Thermus thermophilus: one gene and its partner. The protein of the gene in region 1 interacts with the protein of each later gene in a pairwise test. Links are inferred from orthologs where the notes say so. Each region holds a gene or a part of one and is shown on either strand. Other genes may lie near its edges.

Region 1 (3,045 bases):
GTGCCCTTTGACCCCCCCTTCTTCGTCAAGCCGGCCAACACCGGCTCCAGCGTGGGGATAAGCCGGGTGGAACGCTTCCAGGACCTGGAGGCCGCCCTGGCCTTGGCCTTCCGCTACGACGAGAAAGCGGTGGTGGAGAAGGCCCTTTCCCCGGTGCGGGAGCTGGAGGTGGGGGTCTTGGGCAACGTCTTCGGCGAGGCGAGCCCCGTGGGGGAGGTGCGCTACGAGGCCCCCTTCTACGATTACGAGACCAAGTACACCCCGGGCCGGGCCGAGCTCCTCATCCCCGCGCCCTTGGACCCCGGCACCCAGGAGACCGTCCAGGAGCTCGCCCTCAAGGCCTACAAGGTGCTCGGGGTGCGGGGGATGGCCCGGGTGGACTTCTTCCTCGCGGAGGGGGAGCTTTACCTGAACGAGCTCAACACCATTCCCGGCTTCACCCCCACGAGCATGTACCCCCGCCTCTTTGAGGCGGGGGGGGTGGCCTACCCGGAGCTTCTCAGGCGCCTGGTGGAGCTCGCCCTCGCCTAAGCGCCCCTCGGGCATTCCCTGCCCGCTTGGGCCAGCCCGGGTTAGATGTCTAGCTCCGCGTAGCGGGCGTGCTCCTCAATGAACTCGCGCCTCGGGGCCACGTCCTGGCCCATGAGCTTTTCAAAGAGCTCGCTGGCCTCGAGGGCGTCCTGGAGCTCCACCCGCTTGAGGACCCGCTTCTCCGGGTTCATGGTGGTCTCCCAAAGCTGCTCCGGGTTCATCTCTCCCAGGCCCTTGAAGCGCTGGACCTCGTAGGGCTTGCCTTCCAGCTCCTTGAGCCGGGCCTGGAGCTCCTCTTCGGAGTAGAGGTACTCCACCTTCTTCCCCACCTGGAGGCGGTAGAGGGGAGGCTGGGCGATGTAGACGTGGCCCCGTTCAATGAGGGGGCGCATGTAGCGGTAGAAGAAGGTGAGGAGGAGGGTGCGGATGTGGCTCCCGTCCACGTCAGCGTCGGTCATGATGATGATCTTGTGGTAGCGGAGCCCGTCCAGGTCAAAGTGGGCCTCCCCATCCCCCCCGATGCCCACGCCGATGGCCGAGACCATGGCCCGCACCTCGGCGTTCTTCAGGGCCTTGGAAAGCCCCGCCTTCTCCACGTTGAGGATCTTCCCCCGGAGGGGCAGGATGGCCTGGAAGCGGCGGTCCCGGCCTTGTTTGGCGCTTCCCCCCGCGGAGTCCCCTTCCACGATGAAAAGCTCCGCCTCCTCGGGGTTTTCCGTCTGGCAGTCGGCGAGCTTGCCGGGAAGGTCGTCGGACTCCAGGGGGTTCTGCCTGCGGACGAGCTCCCTCGCCTTCCTCGCCGCCTCCCGGGCCTGGGCGGCCCTCAAGGCCTTCTCGTAGAGGGCCTTGGCGATGCGGGGGTTCTCCTCCAGGATCTCCAGAAGCCGCTCGTAGACCACCTGGCCCACGGCGCTCCCCGCCTCGGGGTTTAGGAGCTTCCCCTTGGTCTGCCCCTCAAACTGGGGGTTGGGAAGCTTCACCGAGACCACGGCGTAAAGCCCCTCCAGGAGGTCGTCCCCCGTGGGCTGGGGGCCTTTTTCCTTGTTGAGGCCCGCCTTCTTGGCGTACTGGTTCAGGGCGCGGCTGTAGGCGGACTTGAAGGCGGTGAGGTGGGTGCCCCCGTCCCGGGTGGGGATCATGTTGGCGTAGGTGAGGATCTCGGCGTTGTACCCCTGGGTGTGGAGGAAGCCCACCTCCACCTCCACCTCCCCGTGGGTGCCCCGGATGAGGAAGGGCTTCTCGTAGAGGAGGTCCTCCCCCTCGGCCAAGGCCTTGGCGAAGGAAGCCACGCCCCCCTTGTCCAGGAAGACCTCCTCCTTGCCGTGCTGCAGGTCCTTGAAGACCAGCTTGAGCCCGGCCACCAGGTAGCTCACCTCCCGGAGGCGGGCCCGGATCTTGCTCGGGTCAAAGCGGAGGTTCCCGAAGATCTCGGGGTCGGGCTTGAAGGTGACCCGGGTGCCGGTCTTCCCTTTAGGGGCCTCGCCCACCACCCGGAGGGGCTCCGTGACCTCGCCCCGGCTGAAGGCGATCCGGTGGTGCTTCCCCTCCCGGAAGACCTCCACCACGGTCCACTCGGAAAGGGCGTTCACCACGCTCGCCCCCACCCCGTGGAGCCCCCCGGAGACCTTGTAGGCGCCCTGCTCAAACTTGCCCCCGGAGTGCAAGGTGGTGTAGATGACCTCCACCGCGGGCTTTCCCTCCTCGGGCATGAGGTCCACGGGGATGCCGCGGCCGTTGTCCTCCACGGTGAGGGAGCCGTCCGGGTTTAAGGTGGCGACGATCTCCGTGGCGTAGCCCGCCAGGGCCTCGTCCACGGCGTTGTCCAGGATCTCCTTGAAGAGGTGGTGGTACCCCTCCACCCCCGTGCCGCCGATGTACATGGCCGGGCGGTGGCGGACCCCCTCCAGGCCCTTGAGCACCTTAATGGCAGAAGCGTCGTAGCTCACCCCCTCAGTATAGCACAAGCCGGGATGGGCGTTTTTCCCTTAAAAATGGGGGGTCTTCCCGCCTAAGCCCGGAGGGTTTATGGGACTGGGGCCAATGTGCGGCCCTTTTCTGCCCGGGCGTTTCCCGGGTATCCTGCGCCCATGGTTTGGGTGCTTCTGCACGCTTCCCTTGGCCTCTTCCTCCTTTTGGCGGTGCCCGCCTTGGCCCTCGTGGGCCTTTGGGGCTTTTTCCGCCCCCTTCCTCCCCGCTTTTACGCCTTTCTCCGGGGGGTGGCTTGGGTGGCCATCCTCCAGGTCCTCCTAGGCTTCCTCCTCTTCCTCCAGGGGCTAAGGCCTAAAGACGGCCTCCACCTCCTCTACGGCCTCCTCCTCGCCGCCGGCCTCCACTACCTGGGGGGCCTCGAGCCCGGGGGGTGGTTCTACCGGGGCCTCAAGGACCCGCCCAAGCGCCCCGAGGTCTTCGTGGCCCTGGGGCTCCTCTTCTGCGTGGGGCTCGTCCTTCGGGTGTACTTCACGGGCCGGTGAGGGCTTCCTGCGCCACCCTTTCCCAGGAGATGATCCCAGACAG
Region 2 (3,127 bases), 230 kb from region 1 along the record:
GCCAGTCCAGGTAGGGGCCATGCCCCTCGGCGATGGGCAGGGCGATGATCTCGGGCACGGTGTAGGGGTGGAGGGCCTTGACCCTCTCCTTGAGCCTAGGGAAGGCGTGGGTGGTGGTCTTGACGAGGAGGAGAAGCTCCCGGTCCTCCACCACCTCCCCTTGCCAGCGGTAGATGGAGGTGAGGCCGGGGACGATGTTCACGCAGGCGGCCAAGCGCTCCTCCACTAGGGCCTTGGCGATGCTCCTCGCCACCTCCTCGCTCGGCACCGTGATGAGCACCACCTCTTCCATCACTTCTCCTCCTCCACCACGAAGGCGCTCGCCACCTCGTCGTCCTCCGGGAGGTTCATCACCTTGACCCCGGCGGTGGCCCGGGAGTACTGCCGGATCTCGGCCACGGGGGTGCGGATGGCGAGGCCCCTACGGGAGAGGACCAGGAGGTCCTCCCCACCCCGGACCTTGAGGAGGGCGGCGAGGCGGCCCACCTTGGCGGAGACGGCGTAGGTGATGACCCCCATCCCGCCCCGGCCCTGGAGGGGGTACTCGGAGAGGGGGGTGCGCTTGCCGTAGCCCCGGGTGCTCACGGAGAGGAGGTCCGCCATCTCCCCGGGCTTCACCACCACCAGGGAGACCACGCGGTCCTCGGGCTTCTTGAAGCGGAGGCCGATCACCCCTTGGGTGTCCCGGCCCGTGGCCCGCACCTCCTCCAGGGGGAAGCGGATGGCCTGGCCCTCTTGGGTGGCCAGGATGGCCTCGTCCTCGAGGTCGGAGAGGGCCACCCCCACCAGGCGGTCCCCCTCCTGGAGCCTTATGGCGATGAGGCCCGCCTGGCCCAGGTTTTGGTACTCCTTGAGGGCGGTGCGCTTGACGAGGCCCCGCTCGGTGGCGAAGACCAGGTACCCTTCCTGGTCCAGGCCCCGCACGGAGAGGAGGGCCGCCACCTCCTCGTCCTCGCTTAGGGGAAGGAGGCTTTTCACGTGGACGCCCCGGGCCTGGCGGCCCATCTCGGGAAGCTCGTAGACCTTGAGGCGGTAGACCCGGCCCCGGTTCGTGAAGAGGAGGAGGTCGTCGTGGGCGTCGGCCACGAAGACGTGGGTGGCCTCGTCTTCCTCCTTGGTCCTGCCCGCCAGAAGCCCCTTCCCCCCCCGGCCCTGGGCCCGGTAGCTCCCCAGGGGGAGGCGCTTGAGGAAGCCCTGGGCCGTGAGGGTGATGACCATGGGCTCGTCCTCAATCAGGTCCTCGGGGTTGAAGGTCTCCTCAAACTCGGTGATGAGGGTGCGCCGTTCGTCCCCGTACTTCTCCTTGACCCGGAGGAGGTCGGCCTTGACCTCGGCGAGGAGGCGGGATTCGTCCTCGAGGATCGCCTTCAGGCGGGCGATCTCCTCCATGAGCCCCCGGTACTCCTCCAAAAGCTTCTCCCGCTCCAGGGCCACGAGGCGCTGGAGGCGCATGTCCAGGATGGCCTGGGCCTGGGCCTCGCTTAGGCCAAAGCGCTCCATGAGAGCGATGCGGGCCTTGGGGGCGTCCTCGGAGCCGCGGATCAGGGCGATGACCTCGTCAATGTGGTCCAGGGCGATGAGGAGCCCTTCCAGGATGTGGGCTCTTTCCTCCGCCTTCCTCAGCTCAAAGAGGCTCTTGCGCCTTAGGACCTCCTTGCGGTGGTCCAGGTAGTGGCGCATGAGCTCCAGGAGGGAGAGGACCTTGGGCTCCCCGTCCACGATGGCGAGGAGGTTCACCGTGAAGGAGGTCTGGAGGGCGGTGTGCTTGTAGAGCTGGTTCAGGACCACCTGGGGGTTGGCCCCCCGCTTGAGCTCAATGGCGATCCTCAGGCCTTGCCGGTCGGACTCGTCCCGGAGGCCCACGATGTCCTCAATTTTCTTGGCCTTGACCAAGGCGGCGATCTGGGCGATGAGGCTCGCCTTGTTCACCTGGTAGGGGATCTCCGTGACCACCAGGACGGGCCTCTGCCCCTTCTCCTCCACCCGCACCTTGGCCCGCACCTTGAGGCTTCCCCGCCCGGTGGCGTAGGCCTCCTTGATGCCCTTCTTGGAGAGCTTCCCCCCGGTGGGGAAGTCGGGGCCGGGGAGGTGGCGCATGACCTCTTCCAGGGTGATCCCCGGGTTCTCAATCATGGCCACCAGGGCGTCCACCACCTCGGAGAGGTTGTGGGGCGGGAGGCTCGTGGCCATGCCCACGGCGATGCCGCTCGCCCCGTTCACCAGGAGGTTGGGGATGGCGGCGGGCAGGACCTCGGGCTCTTTCAGGGAGCCATCGTAGTTGGGGCGGAAGTCCACCGTCTCCTTGTCTATGTCCAAAAGCATCTCCGCCCCGATGGGGGAGAGCCTCGCCTCGGTGTAGCGCTGGGCCGCCGGGGGGTCGCCGTCTATGGAGCCGAAGTTCCCCTGGCCGTCCATGAGGGGGTAGCGGAGGTTCCAGGGCTGGGCCATGCGCACCAGGGCGTCGTAGATGGCGGCGTCCCCGTGGGGGTGGTACTTGCCCATGACCTCGCCCACGATCTTGGCGCTCTTCACGTGCTTGCGCCCCGGCAGGACCCCTTCTTGGTAGGCGCCGAAGAGGATCCGCCGCTGGACCGGCTTGAGCCCGTCCCGCACGTCGGGCAGGGCCCGGTCCACGATGACGGACATGGCGTAGTTGATGAAGCTCTGCTTGAGTTCCTCGGTGATTTCTACAGGCAGTACCTGGGCCATAGCGCTCCTAGAAGGCGTTTAGACGCCACCCTCCATTATAGCACCGGGGGTCTTCGCGAATAAACGGGAATAAACTCAGAAACCTTCGCCCCCTACCTCCAGGGTTTCCGCCAGGTAGACCAGGGCCAGCTTGTAGGAGAGGGGCCCGAAGCCGGAGACCACGCCCCGGCAGGCCGAGGCGGTGACGGAGTGCTGGCGGAAGGGCTCCCGGGCGTGGAGGTTGGTGAGGTGGACCTCCACCACGGGGAGGGGTTGGGCGCGGATGGCGTCCAGGAGGGCGTAGGAGTAGTGGGTGAGCGCCCCGGGGTTGAGGACGATGGCCAAAAACCCCTCTTGGTGGGCCTGCTGCACCCACTCAATGAGCTGGCCCTCGTAGTTCGTCTGGCGGAAGACCACCCCGAGGCCGAGCTCCGCTCCC

What was found. The genes of interacting proteins can lie anywhere in the genome.
Region 2: the proteins of TthTMY_RS01825 (region 1) and gyrA interact in binary tests that used the Escherichia coli proteins (3 or more experiments, as listed by UniProt). The link is inferred for Thermus thermophilus from one-to-one orthologs.

Annotation. Positions count from the first base shown.
Region 1 is NZ_AP025158.1:303,936-306,980, forward strand. Bases 26-3,001 are described here. They hold TthTMY_RS01825 (DNA topoisomerase subunit B), read right to left. Parts: upstream 2,478-3,001; coding sequence 573-2,477; downstream 26-572. Other genes in these bases: ddl (D-alanine--D-alanine ligase), read left to right, coding at 26-531; TthTMY_RS01830 (hypothetical protein), read left to right, coding at 2,619-3,001; TthTMY_RS01835 (TaqI family restriction endonuclease), read right to left, coding at 2,989-3,001. Also shown: more of ddl, read left to right, coding at 1-25; more of TthTMY_RS01830, read left to right, coding at 3,002-3,002; more of TthTMY_RS01835, read right to left, coding at 3,002-3,045. UniProt on the Escherichia coli protein: DNA gyrase negatively supercoils closed circular double-stranded DNA in an ATP-dependent manner to maintain chromosomes in an underwound state.
Region 2 is NZ_AP025158.1:531,066-534,192, forward strand. The notes cover bases 1-3,058. They hold gyrA (DNA gyrase subunit A), read right to left. Parts: upstream 2,710-3,058; coding sequence 292-2,709; downstream 1-291. Other genes in these bases: cutA (divalent-cation tolerance protein CutA), read right to left, coding at 1-292; aroQ (type II 3-dehydroquinate dehydratase), read right to left, coding at 2,785-3,058. Also shown: more of aroQ, read right to left, coding at 3,059-3,127. UniProt on the Escherichia coli protein: A type II topoisomerase that negatively supercoils closed circular double-stranded (ds) DNA in an ATP-dependent manner to maintain chromosomes in an underwound state.